Regions from separate parts of the Radiobacillus sp. PE A8.2 genome, predicted to be linked through region 1. Evidence: a T-box and tRNA genes for the amino acid it is inferred to sense, from the RefSeq annotation. Region 1 holds a T-box; the other holds one or more tRNA genes.
The links. A T-box is a leader RNA that pairs with one kind of tRNA and senses whether it is charged. The one in region 1 lies ahead of pheS (phenylalanine--tRNA ligase subunit alpha), so its partner is inferred to be a tRNA-Phe.
Positions count from the first base shown of each region.

Region 2: it encodes a tRNA-Phe, which carries the amino acid that the T-box ahead of pheS (phenylalanine--tRNA ligase subunit alpha) is inferred to sense. The anticodon was not compared.

Region 1 covers NZ_JBJGXI010000006.1:104,507-123,185, reverse strand. The annotation lists gene rnhC (ribonuclease HIII) at 1-510, shown strand, start outside; gene ACI6MV_RS05465 (ABC transporter permease family protein) at 641-3,259, opposite strand; gene ACI6MV_RS05460 (hypothetical protein) at 3,316-3,693, opposite strand; gene ACI6MV_RS05455 (ABC transporter ATP-binding protein) at 3,713-4,390, opposite strand; gene ACI6MV_RS05450 (MFS transporter) at 4,730-5,986, opposite strand; gene ACI6MV_RS05445 (ArsR/SmtB family transcription factor) at 5,979-6,587, opposite strand; gene ACI6MV_RS05440 (Rossmann-fold NAD(P)-binding domain-containing protein) at 6,777-7,328, opposite strand; gene ACI6MV_RS05435 (TraB/GumN family protein) at 7,339-8,370, opposite strand; gene pheT (phenylalanine--tRNA ligase subunit beta) at 8,969-11,395, opposite strand; gene pheS (phenylalanine--tRNA ligase subunit alpha) at 11,413-12,447, opposite strand; T-box leader at 12,620-12,868, opposite strand; gene ACI6MV_RS05420 (TrmH family RNA methyltransferase) at 12,960-13,706, opposite strand; gene sspI (small acid-soluble spore protein SspI) at 13,811-14,026, shown strand; gene ACI6MV_RS05410 (hypothetical protein) at 14,315-14,617, opposite strand; gene ACI6MV_RS05405 (thiol-disulfide oxidoreductase DCC family protein) at 15,175-15,567, shown strand; gene ACI6MV_RS05400 (M42 family metallopeptidase) at 16,109-17,194, opposite strand; gene ACI6MV_RS05395 (dUTP diphosphatase) at 17,268-17,753, opposite strand; gene ACI6MV_RS05390 (sigma-w pathway protein ysdB) at 17,875-18,267, shown strand; gene ACI6MV_RS05385 (TVP38/TMEM64 family protein) at 18,280-18,679, opposite strand, start outside.
Region 2 covers NZ_JBJGXI010000089.1:262-5,096, reverse strand. The annotation lists tRNA gene ACI6MV_RS24645 (tRNA-Asn) at 7-81, shown strand; tRNA gene ACI6MV_RS24640 (tRNA-Ser) at 85-176, shown strand; tRNA gene ACI6MV_RS24635 (tRNA-Glu) at 199-270, shown strand; tRNA gene ACI6MV_RS24630 (tRNA-Val) at 338-413, shown strand; tRNA gene ACI6MV_RS24625 (tRNA-Met) at 459-535, shown strand; tRNA gene ACI6MV_RS24620 (tRNA-Asp) at 709-785, shown strand; tRNA gene ACI6MV_RS24615 (tRNA-Phe) at 825-900, shown strand; tRNA gene ACI6MV_RS24610 (tRNA-Tyr) at 914-999, shown strand; tRNA gene ACI6MV_RS24605 (tRNA-Trp) at 1,037-1,107, shown strand; tRNA gene ACI6MV_RS24600 (tRNA-His) at 1,124-1,199, shown strand; tRNA gene ACI6MV_RS24595 (tRNA-Gln) at 1,208-1,282, shown strand; tRNA gene ACI6MV_RS24590 (tRNA-Gly) at 1,290-1,364, shown strand; tRNA gene ACI6MV_RS24585 (tRNA-Cys) at 1,377-1,450, shown strand; tRNA gene ACI6MV_RS24580 (tRNA-Leu) at 1,456-1,537, shown strand; gene ACI6MV_RS24575 (hypothetical protein) at 1,822-2,943, shown strand; gene ACI6MV_RS24570 (lysine N(6)-hydroxylase/L-ornithine N(5)-oxygenase family protein) at 3,440-4,738, shown strand.

The DNA.
Region 1 (18,679 bases):
ATAAAAAGCATTGCAAAAGAACTAGTGAGCATGAAAATTCCGTATTCGTTAGTTATTTTACATAATGAAAAATATAACAAGATCCAAGCGAAGGGGTGGTCACAAGGAAAAATGAAAACGATCCTTCATCACCATGCGATTTCGAAGCTACTTGGAAAAATAAACCCTGTGCAGCCCGACGGTATTTTGATTGACCAGTTTTCAGAGCCAGGCGTATATCAAAAGCATTTACAATCCGAAGCATTAGAGCTACAGGATCATGTCTACTTTATGACGAAAGCAGAAAGCTATTCGATTGCTGTTGCAGCAGGCTCGATCATTGCACGCGCTAGCTTTGTAAAAGAGATGGATAAATTGTCAGAGCTTGCAGGAATGACTATACCAAAGGGAGCATCTGCAAAAGTTGATCAAGTAGCCGGTTCTATTTTAAAACGTGGCGGTAGTGCTGAATTGTATAAGTATGCGAAGATCCATTTTGCTAATACGAAGAAAGCGGAAAAATATTTGTAGCCGTTAACATATCTAATGGAACCGATTTAACAAACATTCCTCGTTAGTAATTCACATAACCTACTATTAGTTATGATTAAAAAACCAAGCAAAGAGCGGTGTTTATGTCGCTTCTTGCTTGGTTTTTTATTTATTTTTTTAATGGGTTACTTATATAACGCCATACCATTATCATTGCTAGCAAAATAATGAATACGTATAAACTAATAAACGATAACGCGGCTACAATGAAAATGGTTACGTTTATCGAATAGAGAACTATAAACAGTAAGATACTTAAGATGTTTCCAACGAACAATGCAAATCCTGTCCACAGAATAATTTCTTTCATGTATAGACTGAAAATATCTTTCTTTCGCCAGCCGATAGATAAAAATTGTTTTATTTCTGTTTCTCTTGTCTTTATTATTGACATGAAGGCCTCAATTAAAGTAATACACGCTAATATATAAGCGGAAACGACAAGGATAAGGTGCCAATGATTAACTTGTACGTTAATGTATTGCCCTAACACAGTTGTGTTTGTTTGTTCAACTGTTTCGGTAATCGCAAGATAGACAAAAGTTGCTAATGCACTAACAAGTAACAATTGGATGAACGCGGAGACAATATAGCGCCAATAATAGCTTATATTTTTACTAACTAGCGTTTTTCGCTTGATTTGTTTCGCTTGCTTCATCGCTTTGTTTTTAGTATCCTCTTGGCTTATCATCCGAGGTACTGCATTACGAACAAAAATCCAAACAAATATTGCAGTTGCTAGCACAATCCCAATTTGATAAAGGTATATAGTGGATGTTATATCTCCTAACTGATATAAACCAGCTAAGAAAGGGATAGCTATAATGGCAGATCCACATAGAATACTTAAGATTTCATTACTCCATAATGTTTTAATGTGTTGATTGGTCCAGCCAAGTTGAGAAAGTAATAATGTGTCCCTTTCTTTTGTGATACGCCAGAAGACAAAGCGATTAAGAATATAAGCACAACCTACGAAAATAAAAAGAATTGCTAAGACAAGATTCGTGATACTCCACTCGCTAACAATCGTTCCAGCAGCACCCAGTGTTGTCCAAGATTCCTCGACAAGTCCGATACCTTCTACATCCACCTCTACCATTTGCGAAGAAGCACCTGCTACAATCGTAACATCTAAGCCCATGTCTCTTATATCTTCAGCAATCGTTTCGATTTTTCGAGCTGCTTCCTCGGTGTAATTCTCAATTTCTGCCACTTTTACTCGAATGGCGTCAATCGGTTCATCGCCCTTCATGGCAACTGCTGCTTCCATATTGGTTAGACCTTTAGCAGAAGGCGTAACATAGCTTCCAGGAGTCATAGTAGGCTCTAATTCAATCGGCTTATCTTTTCCATCTCCGATATATCTTGCAGGTGCAAATTGATAAATACCTAAAGGACTTGCAGCTAATTGTGCTTCTTTTTCTCCCATCTCTACCTTATCGACAGGGTCAGGGATAAAGGCAATATCTTCAGGATTTAATGCATTATCTTCTTCAAATACCTCTGCCATTGTATTTCCGTGTTTTATCAATTCCCGATATGTTGGTATCCCATTTCTATTGTCCAATATATTGACGGATAAATTCCCTTCATTTACATTGTATTGAAGTTGGCTAGCTTGATAATATACAGTTGAAACATTCATATTCCGCTCGATGAAATACCCTTGGCTAAAAAGGTCCGTGTGGTTAGAGATTAGGTCCAGTGTTTCATCTTCTGTGAAGTATATTCCATCTTCATTTTGATCAAATGCATTGACTTCAGAAGATAAATCAAGGTCGTAATCTTGTTGTTCTTGGGCTTCTAGTGATAATATAACTTCAACTAGATCATTATATTCTGGGGTACTCCATCTTTGATAAAAACTAGTTGGTAAAAAAGGGTCTTCTGATTCAGAAGGATTGACTAAACCTAATTCGTTCCTAAAGCGTGTAATATCATCAGTGGTTAAGTTTAGTGTGCTAATAGATAGATTTGCTTTTAAAGAAGCATTACCATCAATAACTTCCATTACAGGAAGGAGTTTTGCGTTTGGGTAATCAGCGGCATACATTGCTCCAGCACCTGTTAATGCAGCATTAGGATCAATACTAGAGAATGATGTATTAGTTAGTTTTTCTTCTTCTATGGGGTCAATTCCAACAACTAAATGATAGGTTGCAGGCATAGGGAAAGTCGGAATTCCTTTACAACTATTCAATAAATCACTATGATTAAATATATCTTCATATGTCGTATGCTCTGTCTCATATTTCAGTAAGGCGCACATATAATTTGGTTCCATATGATACGTATTAACACCATCAGTCGTTGCAAACTCCATTATGTAGCGGAGATAATCTTGTTTAGGCGGGTAAATAGCAAAGGTTGATTTGACACCGGAAAAATAGCCAAGTGAGGCTACTGGAGCAGCGATTTCAATATCTTCTCGATCCTTAATCGTTTCCCATGTATCAATGGAGATACCCCCTTTGCCAAAACCTATATAGTTTTCTGGTACCATACCTAACTTTTCTTCCAATGGATGTTTTGTATCGGTTGGTCGAACAAGTAAATCGTAGCTACCTCTAGCATAGTAAGTAATATCTGATTCCACTTGCTTGTGTGCACCTTGTAAGGAATTCAATGCAAGAGGGACAGTTACAAAAACAAGTAGCATCGCAAGGAAAAAGAAAAAATGCTTCCATTTGTTGCGGCGTAGTTGAAGTAAGGTTAACCGGTGCATCATATCCACTCCTAAAGTTTTTGTGAAGGACGACCTTTTAGGTCACCCTTACAAAACTAATTACTCAATCGTTTGTGTACCGTAGCAGTATCTGTACCTACAATGCTTCCATCGTAATAGTCTGATACTATTATTGATGGATAGTACAGCTTAGACGCGTTGTTACTTGTATATCGATAATTATATGACATGTAAGACAGATCAGTTTGATCGTTTATTGAGTAATAGCTTAACCCAGAAGTAGGGCGGAACGAAATATGTCTAGGAGTTGATCCATTGGACCAAGTAAAGGACCAATATGCATTTGCCGATGCTCCATAAATATCCTGACTAGATGGACTAATATATGCTGCTGCGCTGACTCCTCCTGCAAAACCCACCAATAGAAAAAGAGTAAGTGCAGTAGCAAATAATTTTTTTAACATAGTATTCACCTCTTTTCAATTCCATTCTTTAATTTACCTTTGCATTAGGCAATACTAGCTCTCCATCACGAATAAATAATTCCTTTGTGCCTCTTTTGGCTACTTCTTGGTCATGTGTCACCACAATAATCGTGATTCCTTGCTCACGAAGCGCTTCTAAAATCTCCATTACATTATTGCGATTATCTGCATCTAAGTTTCCTGTCGGTTCGTCACATAATAAAATATCTGGTTGATGTAGCATGGCTCTAGCTATTGCGACACGTTGCTTTTCACCACCTGAAAGCGCAGATGGAAATGCTTTTTCACGATGGCTGATTTGCAGTTCTGTCAGTAATGTTTGAGCCTTTTTTTCAATCGTTGCTTTCGCTTGATATGGCCACTGTGGTAGCATTACATTTTCTAGCACCGTGAATTGATCAAACAAACGATAGTCTTGAAAAATATATCCAATTTTTGTTCTTCTAAAGGTCTGTAATTCACTATTTGTTAGCTGTTGAAGTGCTTGTCCATCAACTAAAATTTCTCCATTAGTAAGAAGAAGCATGCCACCAATTACATTTAACAAGGTGGTTTTTCCTGAACCTGAGGGACCTAATATTGCAAGACATTCGCCCTTTTCTATCGTCAACGAGATATTTTTTAGTGCCTCGACCTTTTCTACCCCATCGAATGTAATGGATGCATCAACCAACTGGATTGTCATATCACTCATCCTCTATTTATAAATTTAATTTTCAGACATTTATTATTATTAATATTATCCTATTAAACTATTAAAATCAATAAATTTCCAATTTTAAATAATAATTGGAAATTTATTATTAATGATCAGAATGGGAAGTTTATCGCGTTAATGCATGAAAATTATTAGGATTAGTAGGATTCTCCACCTAAATCCAAATAATTGATGGGCTTCTGCATAGGTTGATCAAGTGCTAGTTTGATTTTAAAAAAAGGAGGCAATCGAGATGAACTTTACAAATATAAACAAAATCGATTCGGTATCATTTTGAAGATACCGAATCGATTTATTTCCGTGATTTTAATTTACCTGCCTTAGTGTAGGCACTCTAAGCAATAAAAATAAAGTGAACAATAACAGCAATATTGCCCCTGTCATCATAATCCAATTTATACTGATATGAAAAGAGAGAAACAATGACGTTAATCCAAACGAAATTGGTGTAAGTCCCATCGATGAAATTGTTTGAATACTCATTACTCTGCCTATCATGTTACTGTCTGCTTCATTTTGAATCACAGAGACAGCACAAATGTTGGAAACAGTCATTGCTATGCCCAGCACTATAATTGCGGCGATACTTTGGGTAATACTAAGTGTGAAACTGAGTAATAAAAATGAGACTGATGTGACGAGTTGAGCGTATATGCTAATCATACCTCGGTGTTTCGTAATATTTAACAAGCCTAAAGCTACCGATCCAATTAACATTCCTCCCGCTAAAAAAGCCTCTAATAAACTATAATGAAGTGTGTCTCCACCTAATATGTTTTTCACGAATATCGGTAATCCGACTACTAGTGGGCCTGTAAAAAACAAGTTTAAAAATAAAGTTTTTAATATGAATGCTAATAAAACAGGTGCTTTTCGTACATAACGGAATCCTTCTTTTATACTCGTTAAAAATGATTCCTTTTCTTTGCTTAACTTTTCTTGCGTTTTATCTATTTTTACAAACGCTACTAAAATCCCACCAATTAACAGCATGATAGCAAGTAGACTGAAAATGCCGGTATAGTTAAATCCAACGATGATAACACCACTAATCATCGGTCCAATAATTGATGTGGACTGGTTTGTCGTTTGCATGACGGAATTGGCTCGCGTTAGTTGTTTTTTAGTAACAATGGAAGGGATAATCGATCCCGATGCCGGCCAGAAGAACGCATCTAATACACCAAATAGTAAGGCAAATATGATCAGTGTCCAAAGTTCAATACTTCCAACAGCAAATAAACTAATAACAAGGAAGAGGAGCAGAACTGCTTTGGTGATGTCAGAAACAAACATAATTTTGGCTTGGCTGATTCTGTCAGCGAGTACACCACCGATTGTCATAAATACTACTCGTGGAATCGAGCCAACTAAATAAATGATCCCTAACGATGCCTCCATATTTAATACTTCAACAACATACCATGCTTCTGAGAAGTAAAACATACTAAGGCTTAAACCAGAGAAGAGTGTGCCAACCCATAACAGTATAAATGATTTGTTTTTAAATACGTTTGCATCCTGCAAGGTAGCTTCCGCTTTTAGTGTCAAAGCATCACTCATTTTCTTTCTCCTCTTCAAAAACAGCCTCGTCTAATTCGAAGCCAACAGTGGCAATGTAATACCACGCCGCTTCATCACTTTGTTCATCCTTTATTTGTTCTAGTTCCTGCAACAATTGATGATATTTGGCCACCCAAGTTTTAAATTTTTCTTTTGTTGTCTTCACTTCTGTTTGGGTTGAAATCCTGGACCACTTCGTTGGATCTTCAGCATCCATTAGGAAGGCATGTTCTGGAGCAGCTAAAACTCGACTTCGAGCACGATCCAAAGTGGAAAGAGTAAGCTGACGTCTGCTTTCACTGTAAGCTTCTGAAAACGGCAGTAACGAATTAGAAGGAATGAAGCTTTTAGCAACAGCTTGGTACAGCTTCTGTGTCATATTTCGTTTCTTGTTCTCTGCAACAAGCTTAATCAGTCCATTTTTTTCTAAATCTCCTAAATGATAATGCACCTTTGATCTTGATAACTCAATCATTTGTGAAATTTGCTGCCCAGATAGCGGCTTTTCAATTAATAACGATAAAATCTTTACTCGTAAAGGGTCACTCAGTGATTTCAATTGATCATGTTCGGTTAGCACTAGCACATTCGGTTGGTTCATACAGTCAACTTCTTTCTACTTGTCAGTATTTATTGACATAAAGATAACACTTTACAATATTCATGTCAATAAATGCTGACAATAAAAAACCGCATGATGTTCCTCATGCGGTTTAAATTCTATTACCTAGGTGTTGCTCTTCCTAGCTATCAATTACATATCCTCTAGTGACGAGAGAGCGGCCTTCGATCAATATCCAGGCCGCTTTTCCCACGGTTGCAAGGTCCCAACAACTATACTTTTGGTATTTTCACGGATGCTTCGTACCACACCTGTTGATATTTCTTCATCTGTTAACCAGCGTGAAGTATCTCCCAGGATCACAAAACCAAGATATAAATCGTGATACTTGCAATTGTCAGGTAAATTTAAATGCTCCTTCTCAAAGTATTTTCGACTTCCTTTCACATGGTGCATTGCCCATCCGTCGACTTGCTCGGCCACTAGTCTACTCACTGTAGCTATCGCTTTGTCCGATTGGCACCAGCAAACTACCAGGCTAATAGGACCGTACTTTACAATGGAAGCTGTCAATTTCTCACTTAAATCAATTAAATCTTCATAATCCACTACTAAACTATTCACACGACCTGAATCAGTAACGAACTGCTTTAATTTTTCATGCTTAACCGGATTTCTACCGATAACAGAAACGATATAAGACGATTCCGCTAACCATCTCGTCACACCAGCTAACATTCCGGTGCCACCGATTACGAGTGCATGTTTATTTTTTTCCACAAAACATCACCTACTCTAGTATTTCTGCATAAGATTGTATATCATAATCTTGATCCAACAAATTATCGATACCTGCATCTCCTATGTAATGTAGCGCACCGACGATAACGAAATAAGTCTGCTCCGAATCGGCTGTCAAGTATCTTTCAATTTTTTCAACCATGTTTACATTTCGGTCTTCCAATAGTTGTGCTTGATATGTATCATAATTGGATACAATATCATCACTGCTTGATGCGGCGGCTTCTAATTGTTGTTCACTGCCTGTTTTCCAGGCATCTATTAAGCTGTTGAATGCCGCTGGCCCAGCTGCTTCTTCCCAATTGTTTACCGTTTGTTCCAGTCCTTCCACTTGAATATCCTCAGGTATATCAATCATGAAGTTAAACTGCTCTTCAATGCCTTCTAACTCTAATATTGGTTTATTATCTTCAACCGCTCGCTCCAGGAAATGATAATCAACACCATATTCTGTCGTTACCGTATCCAACTCCATGAAGGCAAGCTCTGTCAATAATTGCTCGACGAACCAAGGTTTAAAGATATTAAGCTGTTCCATTGTCATACCTTCTAACGAATAACTATTTAAAACATCTGTTAAGTTTTGGTACGCTTCATCGCTTATGTGATCGGAAAGTACTGATCCATCTGTATAAAGACTATTAGCCATCATCGCATCTTGCATTGTGGATTCGTCTGCTTCTAATATATTTGCTTCAACTACTAGTTGATCTGCTGAAGCGTATGCTTCCTCTACTTCCTCTGCCATCGGATACATATCTTCGTTTCCTATATGAATCGATCCAAGTAAATAGACCGTGTTCCCTTCATGATCTACACGCCAAAAAAACGGTGCTTGTTCTTCAGATGCTGTCTCTGTTTCACCTTCTGTTGTCGTATCTTGTTCAGATTCGGATGCAACATTATCTGATGATTCCTCTGCTGAAGGTTCAGTGACCTCCTCCTCCGCTTGTTCTTGTTGACACCCCCATAATGTTAACAAAGAAAAGAATAGTACGATTCCGAGAATGATTTTCTTCATAAATGTATGTCCCCCTTATAGATAAGATAATTTTACCATATTTTTTCTAATTTTTAGTAGGTAATCATTATAATTATTAAGGCCTTTTAAATGCGTATACTGAAAATATTGAAAGGTTGTATTTAACACAAGCTGCGACAATGTCTGCGGCTGAAGTTTGTGAAGTCAGGTCCATATCACTGTGTTGTTGACATTGGCGGACACCACAGCTCTTATCTGTGACAAAAGCTTCATATTTAGAATTGTGCGGCCTCCAGTGCGCTTATTTGAATAAAATGCTTTTTATTGTATGCTGTATGTAGCAAATAAGGTCTCTGGTGGCCGACAAATAGTTAAAACTGGCTTTTCAGGCAAAATAAGGTCTCCTGTGTCCGCGAAATTCTTAGCCTGCTTTTTGTGTTCTAGTCACAGACCAGCTATCGGTGCTCTCCACGGAGATAACGTATTTTTCACAGCAAGATTATGCCGCTGTATATATCAGTTATCAAAAGCAACAAAGATTACAATAAGAACCTCTAAAAAGAAAAACGCATGAGAATAATCTTACATTTTCCCATGCGCTGCTATTAGAAGAGAGATACACTCTCCCCTATAGTTATTATCCTCTCAACTCTGCGCCATGTGCTTCTTTCACAGCTTCTAGAATTGATTGATAAGATTGTTCTACTTCTTCGTCTGTAAGTGTTCTTTCTGGATCCAAATACAGCAAATTAAAGGCTAGTGATTTCTTACCTTGCTCAAGGTGTTCCCCTTGATATACGTCAAATACTTCTACTTTTTTGACGAGTGCTCCACCTGCTTGTTCGATCGTTTGTTGAATGTCTCCAGCTAAAAGATTTTCCTCTACGACTAGAGCGATATCTCTAGACACAGATGGGAAGCGTGGTATTTTAGCAAAGCTTGGCTCACTTTGACGCGCTTCTACTAGCGCTTCGAAATCAAGATCAAATACGTACGTATCTTTTAAATCAAATTGATTTTGCACAGCCGGATGTACCTGACCGATGAAACCAATCGGTTTTTCCCCGATCAATACTTGTGCCGTTCTGCCCGGGTGCATATCATCAATTTTTACTTGCTTGTAGGAAGCGGTAATTGCTAATTTATCAAACAATCCCTCGACAATTCCTTTAACAACATAAAAATCGACTGCTTTCTTTTCTTGCTGCCATGGATGGGTAACCCATGCACCAGTTAAAGCACCAACTAATCTGTGCATTTCCTTTGGCTGTTTTGTAACCTTCTCTTCATCTGTTACAAACACCGTACCTATTTCATAATAAGCTACATTCTGCTCCTTACGAGCTGAGTTGTAAGCCATAGAGTCAAGTAGCTCTGGTAAAATGCTAAGGCGAAGGGTGCTATGTTCTTCACTCATTGGCATCGCTAATGCTACGGATGAGACTGCTTGCGCTTTGATTTCTGGGCTCACTAATAATTCAACACGGTCTTTGCTAGTTAAGGAATAAGTGATCGTTTCCATAAGCCCTGCACCTTGTAAGTAATGCTTCACATCGCGCTTTAGCTGCTGCACTTCTGTTAACCCACCAGCTTGTGATTCGCCTTGTGGTAAGGTAAACGGAAGGTTATCGTAGCCATAAATACGAGCAACTTCTTCCAGCATATCTTCAAAAATCGTAATATCCTGACGGCGAGTTGGCACTTTCACCGTAAACAGTTCACCATTCTGTTCAAAAGTAAAGTTGAGTTTACGCAAAATGTCAGCAATTTCTTGATCCGCAATTTCCGTTCCAAGACGATCATTTATTGTACTTGTTTTAATTTCTACGACTTTTTCCGTCTTATCTAGTTCATCAAAAGCAACGACTCCATCTAGCACTTTACCATTTGCATATTTGCTTAATAGTAAACTTGCACGTTTCCCAGCACGAAGTACGCGATCGGGATCGACACCTTTTTCGAAACGTGTACTAGCTTCACTACGTAGGCCATGATCTTTAGATGCCGTTCGTACCGCTTTCGAGTCAAAGTATGCTGCCTCAAGTAACACGGTTGTTGTTTGATCCGATACTTCAGAATCTGCTCCGCCCATAACTCCAGCAAGTGCGGTTGCTTCCTTGCCATTCGTAATAAGGAGGTGTTCATTTGTTAGGGTGCGCTCCTGATCATCCAAGGTTACCATTGTCTCACCTTGATTGGCGCGACGTACAACGATTTCCTTGGAACTGAACTGATCGTAATCGAATGCATGTAACGGCTGGCCGTATTCTAATAACACATAGTTGGTAATATCAACTACATTATTTATCGGACGAATCCCAGCTGCCATTAAAGCGTTACGCATCCAAAGCGGTGATGGACCAATTTTGACATCTTTAATAACAAACGCGCCATAATACGGATTCAGTTCAGGTGCTTCTACATTGACCTTAATATAGTCAGCTGCTTGCTCAGTTACCGTATCAGGCTCTTCTTCTGGTAATATCACTTCCTTATCCAGAATAGCAGCTACTTCATAAGCAACACCTAGCATGCTTAGTGCGTCTGAACGGTTTGGCGTAAGACCTAATTCTAAAATGGCATCATCTAGATTTAATAGCTGTAATGCATCTGCACCTACTTCTGCATCTGCTGGAAAAACAAAGATTCCTTCTGCAAACTCTTTCGGTACAAATTTTTCCTCAATGCCAAGCTCCTGCAAGGAACAAATCATACCATTCGATTCCACGCCACGCAGCTTAGCTTTTTTAATTTTAAAATTCCCAGGCAATACTGCACCAGGCTTAGCAACTGCTACTTTTTGTCCTTGGGCGATATTCGGAGCACCACAAATAATTTGTAATACTTCTTCTCCAACATCAACTTGGCACAAATTTAGTTTGTCAGCATTCGGATGCTGTTCACACGTGTTAACATGTCCAACTACAACATTCGAGCTTTTAGCAGCAATATATTCAATGCCTTCGACTTCGATCCCTGATTTTGTAATTTTTTCTGCTAACGCTTCAGGGGTAATATCATCTATATCTACGTAATTTTTCAACCAATTTAATGATACAAACATAACAATTCGCTCCTCCTTTACACCTTATGATATTGCTTTAAGAACCTAACATCGTTCGTATAGAAATGACGGATGTCGTCGACACCATACTTGAGCATTGCTATTCTTTCTGGTCCCATACCAAAGGCAAATCCACTATATACGTTCGGATCATAGCCACCCATTTCTAATACATTCGGATGGACCATTCCTGCACCAAGGATTTCGATCCAACCGGTGCGTTTACATACAGAACAGCCTTCTCCATGACAAACTTTACAAGAAATGTCCATTTCCACGGACGGCTCTGTGAATGGGAAAAAGCTTGGACGTAAGCGAATTTCTCTTTCTTCGCCGAACATCTCTTTGGCAAAACGATTAAGAACACCTTTTAAATCACTCATCCGAACGTTTTTATCAATCAACAGACCTTCTACTTGCGTAAATTGATGGGAGTGTGTCGCGTCATCTGTATCACGTCGGTACACTTTTCCAGGACAGATCATCCGCACTGGCTTGCTGCCACCATATTCCTTCATCGTTCTTGCCTGTACTGGTGATGTATGTGTTCTGAGCAATAATTCCTCTGTAATATAGAAAGAGTCTTGCATGTCGCGTGCCGGATGTCCTTTTGGTAAATTTAATGCTTCAAAATTGTAATAGTCTGTTTCCACTTCTGGTCCTTCTTTAATTTCAAAGCCCATACCAATAAATAAATCTTCAATTTCCTCAACAATCGATGTTAACAGGTGTGGTCCACCTACAGGGATTGGTCGGCCTGGCAACGTGACGTCAATCGTCTCTGTTGCTAATTTCTTTTCCAATTCAGCTTTTTCCATGTCTGCTTTCTTTGCATCCAAAGCTGATGCAATTGCTTCTCTTACTTTGTTAGCTAATTCACCAATAACAGGTCGCTCTTCTTTTGAAAGCTTACCCATACCACGTAATACTTCAGTTATTGGTCCTTTTTTCCCAAGATAAGCAACACGAACATCTTGTAAATCGGTCAGTGTTGTTGCTTTCTCAACCTTTTCAATCGCTTCCGTTTGTAGTTCTTGTAAACGTTCTTTCATGTTTTTAACCTCCTTATTTTGTCAATTTCATAATAGTAATTTTTAGCCATTTACATCCGCATATAGTTGGGTAAAACCGTTCCCAAACTATATGTGAATGCAACTAGCTGCGTAAGGAAATTATGAAATTGACTTATGTAAAATGAGAAAATGCAAAAAAGCCCCGCCCCTAAAAAGGGACGAGACTTATCATATCGCGGTACCACCCTCGTTGACACAAAGAAATATTGCTCTATGTATGTGCCCACTTGTGCTTTGATAACGGAACATTCCGGAACACCTTTACTTGCTATGCAAGGTCCTAGTGTCGGCTCCAGAGTGAAGGTTCAACAATTACTTCGATAGAAATGCTCGCAGTCTATGGCACTTCTTCCCTACAATCGATCAGGTAATTATTTACTAGCTCTTTCAACGCCTAATTTTATTCGCATTTTTACTTATTATAGAAAAACTTGTTGAAACATGCAACCTTAGACAGGAACTTTTTTGAAAATAAGCTCTTATTAACGCTTTTATTGGTTATGATTGGCTACATAATACATTAATATTCCAGAAGCAACACTTACATTCAATGATTCTGCTTGTCCGTAAATCGGAATTTTAATAAGCTGATCAGACTGCTCAATCACAGCTTCAGCAATTCCTTCTCCTTCATTGCCGAGAATTAAAGCAACTTTGTCTGGTACTGCAACCGTATGATACGGAACGGCACCTGTTAAGGTAGAAGCCCAAACATCGAAGCCTTCACCTTGGAGTTCTGGTATTTTTTCCAACAAGTTTGCCTGGAAAATCGGCAAGTGAAACAGGGAACCTTGCGTTGCACGAACCACTTTTTCATTGTATACGTCTACTGTACCTTCCCCGAGCACAATCCCATCAAATCTTGCCGCATCTGCAGTGCGAATCAGTGTACCGAGGTTGCCTGGATCTTGTACAGAATCGACAATAACTATCCTTTGAAAGCTAGCCCAACTATGTTGCTTCATACCGACAACCGCTGCGATGCCTTGTGGTGTTTTCGTTTCCGCTATAGCTTGAAAAACATTATCGGTGAGCTCATGTACTTCTATATCTTGAACATAATCCGGTACTTCCACTCCTTGCTGTACTATCACTTCTTGAACGTTCCATTGACTTTTTATCGCTTCTTCTACTAAATGAAAACCTTCCACAAGGAATACCCCTTGTTTTTGTCTTTCCTTTTTCATTTTTAATTTTTTCCATTGCTTCACTTTGTTGTTTTGTACTGACGTTATCACCGTGATCATCCTCTATCGTAAATTCTTTTCTAATCATACATATTTCTTACCCATAAGGTCAAACTAATCTCAAGTAATAAATTTCGATTATGAGGTGAACAACTGTGGATTTAAATTTAAGAAAAGCAATTTTAGCTAACGTAACAGACAACAATCCAGAACAATTAGAAGCGACAATCGTAGATGCCATCCAAAACGGTGAAGAAAAAATGCTTCCCGGACTAGGCGTTTTATTTGAATTAATTTGGGAAAACTCCGACGACAGTGAAAAGCAAGAAATGATTGCAACATTGGAAAAAGGTGTTAAGCAAGTGCATTAAAATACTTATAAGTAGGCTGTTCACTATGTGGGCAGCCTGTTTTTAATTTGGCTTTCATTTTCTGAAATACAGTGAGATTCATCTTGAAAGGGGTTTTAGATGACAAGGAGGGGATACATTAGCTGTAGTGGATAACTATTTGAATTGTTTCTGTGTGATTAGATTTAGCGTTTTTAAAGAATTTCTATTAACTCAATCTTTATTTGGGTCTACGGTGTAAAATATATGCGCACTCTCCGTGTTATTGGCAAAATAACATGCTTCGATTGCGACAATGTTTTCCTCATGTTACGCTTTACCATCTTTCACCTCATTTAAAAAATCTTTAAAGTTTTCTTTATTTCGAAGATACGATGTGAATTCTGGGTCTCTTTCTTGTCTAGCTTTTTTAACTTTTTCTACGATTACTTTATTCTCAGATATTGCTCTTGTCATTTTTTCTATTCTGTCTTCACTTATGTTGCAAAGTTCAATATTATTATTCGTAAGCACTGATCCATAATCTTCTTTAATGATTTCTATGATATCCTCCACATCGGCATCATTGCTCCTAAGAAAACTATCTAGTTGTTCTTTGGTAATTTTACTCATAAATTAACACCTACCTTCGTTTAATTATAGCATAAATCTTATCAGGCCGGTGCCTGTTAGTTACCGATTAGTTTAATCCATATTTTGCGAAATTAATCCAGATTGCACTAGCAATACTTCCACAAATCTGTTTTGAAATCATTCATAACAATGCTAGCATAGAACTATCCAAAGATACTTTTTCTGTTAGCTTGCCTTGATAAAATTTTGTTTTGTTTATAATTGGATTTTAATCCCATTTTAGTTTTTACAATTAATATTAACCAAATATATCTTGAAAAAAGTTTTTAATCCTTATTTCTTCTTCGAACGTTACGTCACTCTTTTGTTCGCCGATTAATATATCAGAAAAACTAAATTGCGAAGTATAGGTCCCGTTTTTCACTTCTCGTATTGGATAATCGATACTATATTTTGCAGTTTCATTTTGGACAATAGTACCTGTATTGTTCGGCTCAATAGCAATATCATGTTTTTCAAAAAACGTCCTAATTATCCCTTATCTCCAAAAGTGTTATACTAAAAACAGGACGACAATATAGCGAGAAGGTGATGCTATGAACCGGATAATCTTATTTGATGGTGAATGTAATTTTTGTGACAGTAGTGTCCAATTTATTATTAAGAGAGATCCAAAAGGTTATTTCAAGTTTGCTTCTCTTCAAAGTGATATCGGACAGCAGCTGTTAAAAGAGCATAAGGTTGACGCGGATATTAATAGCTTTGTTCTTGTCGATGACGACAGCTGCTATTTCAGATCTAGTGCAGCGTTGCGGGTGTGCAGACGTTTAAAAGCACCTTGGAAAATTTTTAGCACCCTAATAATAGTTCCACGTCCAATCAGAGATTATTTCTACAACATTATTGCAAATAATCGTTATAAATGGTTTGGAAAAAAGGACAGCTGTACGCTTCCACCACCTGAAATAAGAAAACGATTTTTATCTTAAAGAACAAAAGCGCAGAGCGCCGGTTAGCGACGTACGGACTGGACTGAACCGTAGGACCAGAGGAGGCTTCGAAAGCTTTACTTCGCACGAAGAAAATTGTTCTATATTTTCGAGGAGATAAAGGAAACACGGTGAACGAAGTGAATCGATGTTGACTTATCGTGTCATGAGGTGAGGGAAGTCTCGCTAGTCGCTGGCGCTCGGAGCTGGCCGTGGCTAATGCTTAATGTTATCCATATTTAGTATATTTTATAATTTCCTTTGCAATAAAAGGCTAGAACCACGTTCATGGTTCTAGCCTTTTTCATAGGATAGGAAAGTATAAAATTTGCGCAGGTGTCTAGCTCCGAGCGCCAGAAACTAGGCGACTTCACGAATCGCCCTGCGATAAGTCATCATCGATTCAAGTTTTATCGAAGGTCGACTAAAAGCGGACTTGTCGTCCAACGTCGACATACCCCTTACGCGGGGCATGATTCCTTTATCTCAGTCGATTCTGAAGTCGCTACGTTTCTCGGGCGGCGCTCTGCGCTTTTCTTATTTATCCAAATGTAATTTCTTTTACTTTGTCTGCGTCTAGCTTTTTAATCACTTCTACGATTAGTTTAACAGCATTGTCAAAATCATCGCGGTGAAGCATCGCTGCATGCGTGTGGATGTAACGTGTCGCGATTGTGATAGATAGTGCTGGTACGCCATTCGCTGTTAAGTGGATAGAACCTGAGTCTGTTCCACCACCAGCAAGAGATGCATACTGATATGGGATTTTCTTTTCATCCGCTGTATCAATGACAAAGTCACGCAAGCCTTTATGTGAGATCATTGATGCATCGTATAAAATAATTTGTGGACCGTCACCCATTTTGCTATCTGCTTCTTTATCGGAAACTCCAGGAGTGTCTCCAGCAATACCTACATCAACCCCAAAGCCGATGTCTGGTTGGATCAGATTTGTGGAAGTCTTCGCACCACGTAATCCAACCTCTTCTTGTACGGTTCCAACACCATAAACGACGTTCGGATGCTTTTCTCCTTTTAACTGCTTTAATACTTCAATAGCAATCGCACAACCGATACGGTTATCCCATGCTTTTGCAAGAAGTAACTTTTCATTTTTCATTTGTGTAAACTCGAAATAAGGAACAACGCTATCACCAGGACGAACGCCAAATTCCTGTGCCTCTTCTTTGCTTGAAGCACCGATATCAATAAACATATCTTTAATATCTACTGGTTTTTTGCGTGCTTCTGGAGGTAAAATATGCGGTGGTTTAGATCCGATAATACCTGTTAGATCACCTTTACGCGTTAAGAGCGTTACTCGTTGCGCAAGCATCACTTGGCTCCACCAGCCACCTGTTGGTTGAAAGTATAAGTATCCTTTATCATCAATACGAGTGACCATAAAGCCTACCTCGTCTAAGTGTCCAGCAACCATAATTTTCGGTCCATTGTCTTGACCAACTTTTTTAGCAATTAAACTGCCAAGGTTATCTGTATACACTTCATCAGCGTAGGGAGAGATATACTTTGTCATAACGTCTCTTGCTTCTTTTTCATTACCAGGGATCGCTCTGGCATCTGTTAATTCTTTTAACATTGTCAAAGATTCATCTGTTTTTGCCATATGTATAGTCCTCCTTTAATCCTTCTCACTAGAATTATAGCCTTTTTTGCACGATTTAACAAAAATTAGGTTTTCAATAACCTTGATCTTGTCTCTCGTGATTTACTTTATTTTTGTCCTCATAGGCTGCTTGTATACTTCCCTCATCGAAGCCTAATAAACTACCCAGTTCCACGTATGTAAAAAAGAGTTGATGGTAAATTGCTTTACTCGGTTGTTGTTTGAATGCTATGATTTTCTCATAAACTTGTTGGAATTTTGTTGTTAGAGATTCCGTATCACTTGGCGTATTTATTGATTCATATTGATAGCCTTTGTCGAGCCCAAGGGATAATATAAAATGGAGTCCATCTACATATTCTTCTAGGATCACTGACCTTTCGCTTGCAGGCTTGGTGCTCCAAAATTTAAAGCAACGCGTTTCGTTGGCAAGCTCGCCTAGCTCTACGAATAAGGCAAGTATCTTTTTTTCAAATAAATCGCTACTATGTAATTTGTGATTTGTTGCTATATAGGCATCTAACTGTTTTTGCATCGAAAATAATTGGTTCCAATCCATGTTTAAGCTCCTTTTTGAACATCTATTACAACTTTTTTTCAATTATAACATGCAAATGTGAAACCAATTAAGTATCTGAATCGTATATAAGGCGAATCAGCTGATTAGGGAGTCGAGGCGTATGGTTTTATTATTATTATTTCGCATATTAATTATCGTAGCGATGGTATTGTTGTTATACACGGCGTATAAATATATCATGAATCCAAAGAGAAAATTAGAAGTTGCTAAGGATAAAAAGCAATTCTATTTTCTAGATTATCCAGACAACATAAAAAAGAACTTTTTCATGACATACAAGGGCTTTGTTTTTGAAGGGGAAAAATACTTAGGTACGACCGAGAATTCCTTTGATGTTATCAATATTAGTGTTCGTGCGCATCGTCCTGGAGAGTTAAAGGGGTTAGAGAGAGAGGATTTATATTTCTTAGAACAAGAAATATTAATTCGTTATCCTTATGCCAAAGTGGAATGGATCTATCCTGTAAACAAATTAATTATAACAAAAATGTAACTGGCGCTAGTTTTAAGCGCCAGTTTTTACGTTGAAAAAGTCGTCCCATTTATAAATAATTTCTTTTCTTCTCATTAAATAGATGATTGGCAGTAAAGCAAATAAAAAAGCAACCATTAACATAGGCGAAAGACTCGAAAGCCATCTTCCGAAAAAAGTATAAACTACTGCTATTGGAATATTAGAAAAGAGTGATGACCTCATATAGTCTTTGAAATCATGTGAGGCCTCTAAAATACATAATGATAATAAATGAAAATGTATAAACGGTATTAGCCTTAATAAAGCAATCTGTGACGTTGTTAATTTAGCATCCTTTCCAAGCAACTTTGCTTTTAGTCTGCTTAGCCTATCATACATTTTAGGCATTTTCCGTACCATCCCGTAAAAGATTAAGCTAGAAAGCGTAATC
Region 2 (4,835 bases), on a different contig from region 1:
TTCCATTCCACAGTAGCTCAGTGGTAGAGCAATCGGCTGTTAACCGATCGGTCGTAGGTTCGAGTCCTACCTGTGGAGCCATATGGAGAGCTGTCCGAGTGGTCGAAGGAGCACGATTGGAAATCGTGTAAACTGCTAACGCGGTTTCGAGGGTTCAAATCCCTCGCTCTCCGCCACTTATACATACATCATTGTATAGGCCCGTTGGTCAAGTGGTTAAGACACCGCCCTTTCACGGCGGTATCACGGGTTCGAATCCCGTACGGGTCATATAACTTTTTTCGCAGAAACGAAAATAAGTTACACTAACTTAAAGATAATAAATTATCCCATGTATGGAGGATTAGCTCAGCTGGGAGAGCACCTGCCTTACAAGCAGGGGGTCGCAGGTTCGAGCCCTGCATCCTCCACCATTACTTTTTTAAGTTAATATGGTAAGAATCTTATTCTTACATTATCGCGGGGTGGAGCAGTCTGGTAGCTCGTCGGGCTCATAACCCGAAGGTCGTAGGTTCAAATCCTGCCCCCGCAACCAAATTTTTTCTAACTTCGTTGAATAATCATCTGTGTTACAAAATGAATTTCCTTAGTTTTAAAGCAAGAAAAGTGACGCTTAAAAGCCTTTGGGGAATATCTAAGATTAATAATGAAGATCCATTTGTTCAGAGAATATTAATGATAGATATTTTCGCTTTGCGAAAAATCTCTGGTCCGGTAGTTCAGTTGGTTAGAATGCCTGCCTGTCACGCAGGAGGTCGCGGGTTCGAGTCCCGTCCGGACCGCCACTTTACATTATGAATAGAATCTTATATCATAACCTTATTGGCTCGGTAGCTCAGTCGGTAGAGCAACGGACTGAAAATCCGTGTGTCGGCGGTTCGATTCCGTCCCGAGCCACCACTTTTGAATATTTGGAGGGATAGCGAAGTTGGCCAAACGCGGCGGACTGTAAATCCGCTCCCATCGGGTTCGTAGGTTCGAGTCCTACTCCCTCCACCATTCAATTTATTTTAAAATTAGCATATATTAATAACATAGGGGTATAGTTTAAAGGTAGAACAGAGGTCTCCAAAACCTCCGGTGTGGGTTCGAGTCCTACTACCCCTGCTTTTTTTCAATTATGGCGGTCGTGGTGAAGTGGTTAACACACCGGATTGTGGTTCCGGCATGCGTGGGTTCGAGCCCCACCGGTCGCCCCATAATATGTTGGGCTATCGCCAAGCGGTAAGGCAACGGCTTTTGGTGCCGTCATTCCTAGGTTCGAATCCTAGTAGCCCAGCCATTTATAAGCGGAAGTAGTTCAGTGGTAGAACATCACCTTGCCAAGGTGGGGGTCGCGGGTTCGAATCCCGTCTTCCGCTCCATTTTTATATAACGGCGGTATAGCCAAGTGGTAAGGCAGAGGTCTGCAAAACCTTTATCACCGGTTCAAATCCGGTTACCGCCTCCAAAATTGCCGGTGTGGCGGAATTGGCAGACGCGCACGACTCAAAATCGTGTTCCTCACGGAGTGTCGGTTCGACCCCGACCACCGGTACTTATTTTTTCATGAAATCAGTAAATCAATTAACCGTGAATATACTGTAATAACAAGCGTTTCCTACATTGTGGGAGACGTTTTTTTGTGTGCTTTTTTAGGAAATAACGTTGATTTTGTGTTTAACAAATAGTCTATAATCGTGCGATTCATGGTGAAAACGGTTATCTGTGACGTCTTTTCTCGATTAAACAAATGATGGAACAACAAAACTGACCCCATGTTTCTAGTTCGCAAATCCGGGGTATGATTAATTTACAATCATTAAGTAAAGGATGGGCGAAATGAGAGAAATGAAAGTAGGGATACTTCCAGCTCCTGAATTTCCTGAAAAAATGGTTAGGAGATTAGCAGAAATACTTCCTAATGCTTTTAAAGACTATATAGATGATACCGTTGATTGGAACATTGAAATAAAGGCTGATCCAATAACAGGAGCGGCAGAAACAGCTGATGAAATAACCGAAAAAGCAGAGAGGGAAATTCAAGCAAGTAACTTTGACTATGTAATTAGTGTGACGGATCTTCCGATTTTCTCTAAGAAAGATGTTGTATTAGCAAGTTCTAATTTAAATAAAAAAGTGTCGCAAATTTCTCTTCCTGCATTTGGGTTTAAGCCAATGCGAAAGAGGTTGAAGGACACGATTATTCAGATGATGAAAGACTTATACAATGGAAAATCCAATAGTATGGAGGAAAAAGAGGATGGAGTATTTTCGCAAAGTAAACATAAAATATCTCGCTTGTTATCACCGATAAGAAGAAAGATGACAGAGAAAAGTGAGGACACTATTTTTCAATATTATGTGATGCCTAGATTGAATGGTAAATTGAGAATTCTTATGGGAATGGTGCACGCCAATCGCCCTTTGAAGATATTCTCTTCTTTTAAAAAAGTAATTGCGATTGCATTTGCTACTGGGGCATATGGACTTATTTTCCCCTCTTTATGGAATTTGAGTGTTGTATATGAACCTGCCCGTTATATTATCCTTATGTTTACAGCCATAGGTAGTATGGTGCTATGGATCATTCTAGTTCATAATTTGTGGGAAAAACCTAGCTTTTGGAATAAGAGGAAAATACGAAGGATGTATAATGCGACAACGATCATAACCTTAAGTGTGGCTGTGGTATTTTATTATATCATTTTATTTGTTTTATTTTTCTTATCGGTAAGACTCTTGATCCCAGAGCAGCTTTTCAGTAGTCAATCTGTCCTAAAGGAAAAAGTTACGTTAGAAAATTACATTCATCTCACTTGGCTAGTGACTTCTTTTGCTACATTAGGTGGTGCTATTGGTGCTGGTTTAGAAGATGATGAACTGGTTAGCAAAGCGACATATAGTTACCGGCAACATAAAAGATATGAAGAGAGCAAGCAAGAAACTGATCAAGTATCTTGAATTAGTGGTAGGATTTGCATTTGTTTCCTTATAGCATTAAAAACTTTTTGTGAAAGTTCGAACGCACGTGGAATATATGTGAGGCCACCCACTTTTTTGGTCTCTACACCCTTTCAGACATACAATTAGGAAAGGAGTTATTGTAGGGGAAGAAATAAGAGTAAAAGTGGCTTACATCACCGGTGCAAGTAGCGGAATTGGCAGAACAGATGCACTTGCATTTGCCAAAAGAAGCTGTTCTTGTACGTATAATGGCCCGAATGGAAAAGTGGTAGCACAACAGAGAATAAGTGCCAAACCCTGCTCATGTGACAAGTCTTAATATGTTCATGAGTAGTGCTGGCACTATTTTTACGATTTGTCTTAAGTGTAAAGATAATCTCAAGAGAACATTGGTTTTTTGTTTTTTTAGAATGTATGTCCCCAATGTAAGGAATGTTTTTTTGCTAATAGGGAATATGGTATGGGTAAGCTGTTACATAGAGGAGTGAGGATGATGGAAAATCATATAGTCGATGTTATCGGTATTGGGGTGGGGCCATTCAATCTAGGCTTAGCTGCTTTGATCGATGAGCGGACGGAGCTATCCAGTTATTTTTTTGATGAGTCCGATGCTTTTGATTGGCATCCTGGTATGTTGCTTGAGCACGCGGACCTTCAAGTACCTTTTCTTGCAGACCTAGTTACTTTTGCTAATCCCAAAAGTAACTATTCTTTCCTAAATTATTTACATATAAAGAATCGCTTGTATAAATTTTATTTTTATCGAAGGTTTGATATCCCGCGTAGAGAATATAATGACTACGCCAGGTGGGTAGTGAAGCAGCTACCGCATTGTGTGTTCAAGTCAGAAGTGATCGATGTGATCGATCGAGATGGCTACTATGAAGTCCTGGTTAATCACTGGGATCAATCGCAAAGAAAGACTTATTATGCCAAGAATATTGTGATGGGAACAGGAAGTAAACCATTATTGTTAAAGGGAGCAGACGGTTTACCGAAAGAAGATGTACATCATTCAAGTGATTACTTATATCACAAATCAAGTACTGTCAAAGGGAAATCGATTACGGTGATCGGTTCTGGGCAAAGTGCTGCGGAAATTTTTTATGATCTTTTGCAGGAAATGGACACGCATGAATTTCAGCTAAGCTGGTTCACACGGTCTCCTGGTATCTTTCAATTAGATGAATCAAAGCTTGCTCAGGAGGTATTCACGCCTGACTATGTAGATTATTTTCATCAGTTGCCATTCACGCAGCGGATGGAGGCATTAGGTCATTTGAAACAACTTCGAAAAGGAATTGAAGGAGCAACACTAGAAAATATTTATCAAAACCTTTACGATAAAACAATTGATAATGAACACGTCCCTGTTAAGATTCAGCCGTTAACGGAGTTAGAAACTATACAAAAAGAGGGCAATCAATATGCATTAGACTGTTATCAATGGCAAGCGGAAGAACGGTTTACACACAACAGTGAAAAAGTAATCCTGGCAACCGGCTATCAACCCCACATTCCAAAGTGGTTCTCCAACCGTTTCAAAGACAAGATAGAATGGGAAGATGAAAAGCATTACAAAGTGACCGAGCAGTATCGATTACAATTTAAACAATCCGACCGGGAGCATCATTTTTATACATTAACAAACCTTGATCATTCGCATGGGTCTGGTGCAACCAATTTAGCACTGGCAGTAAATCGAAATATCCACATTATAAACGACATTGCGGGGGAAGTAATCTATCCAGTTCAGCGCGATACATTGTTTTCACAGTTTTTAGGTAAGTAAGAACGGTCATATAGGAAAGAAATTAGGAAAATAAAAAGGTAGCCGAGTGTTTCTTTCGGCTACCTTTCATTTTCTTTACGAATAATACCTTAACCAG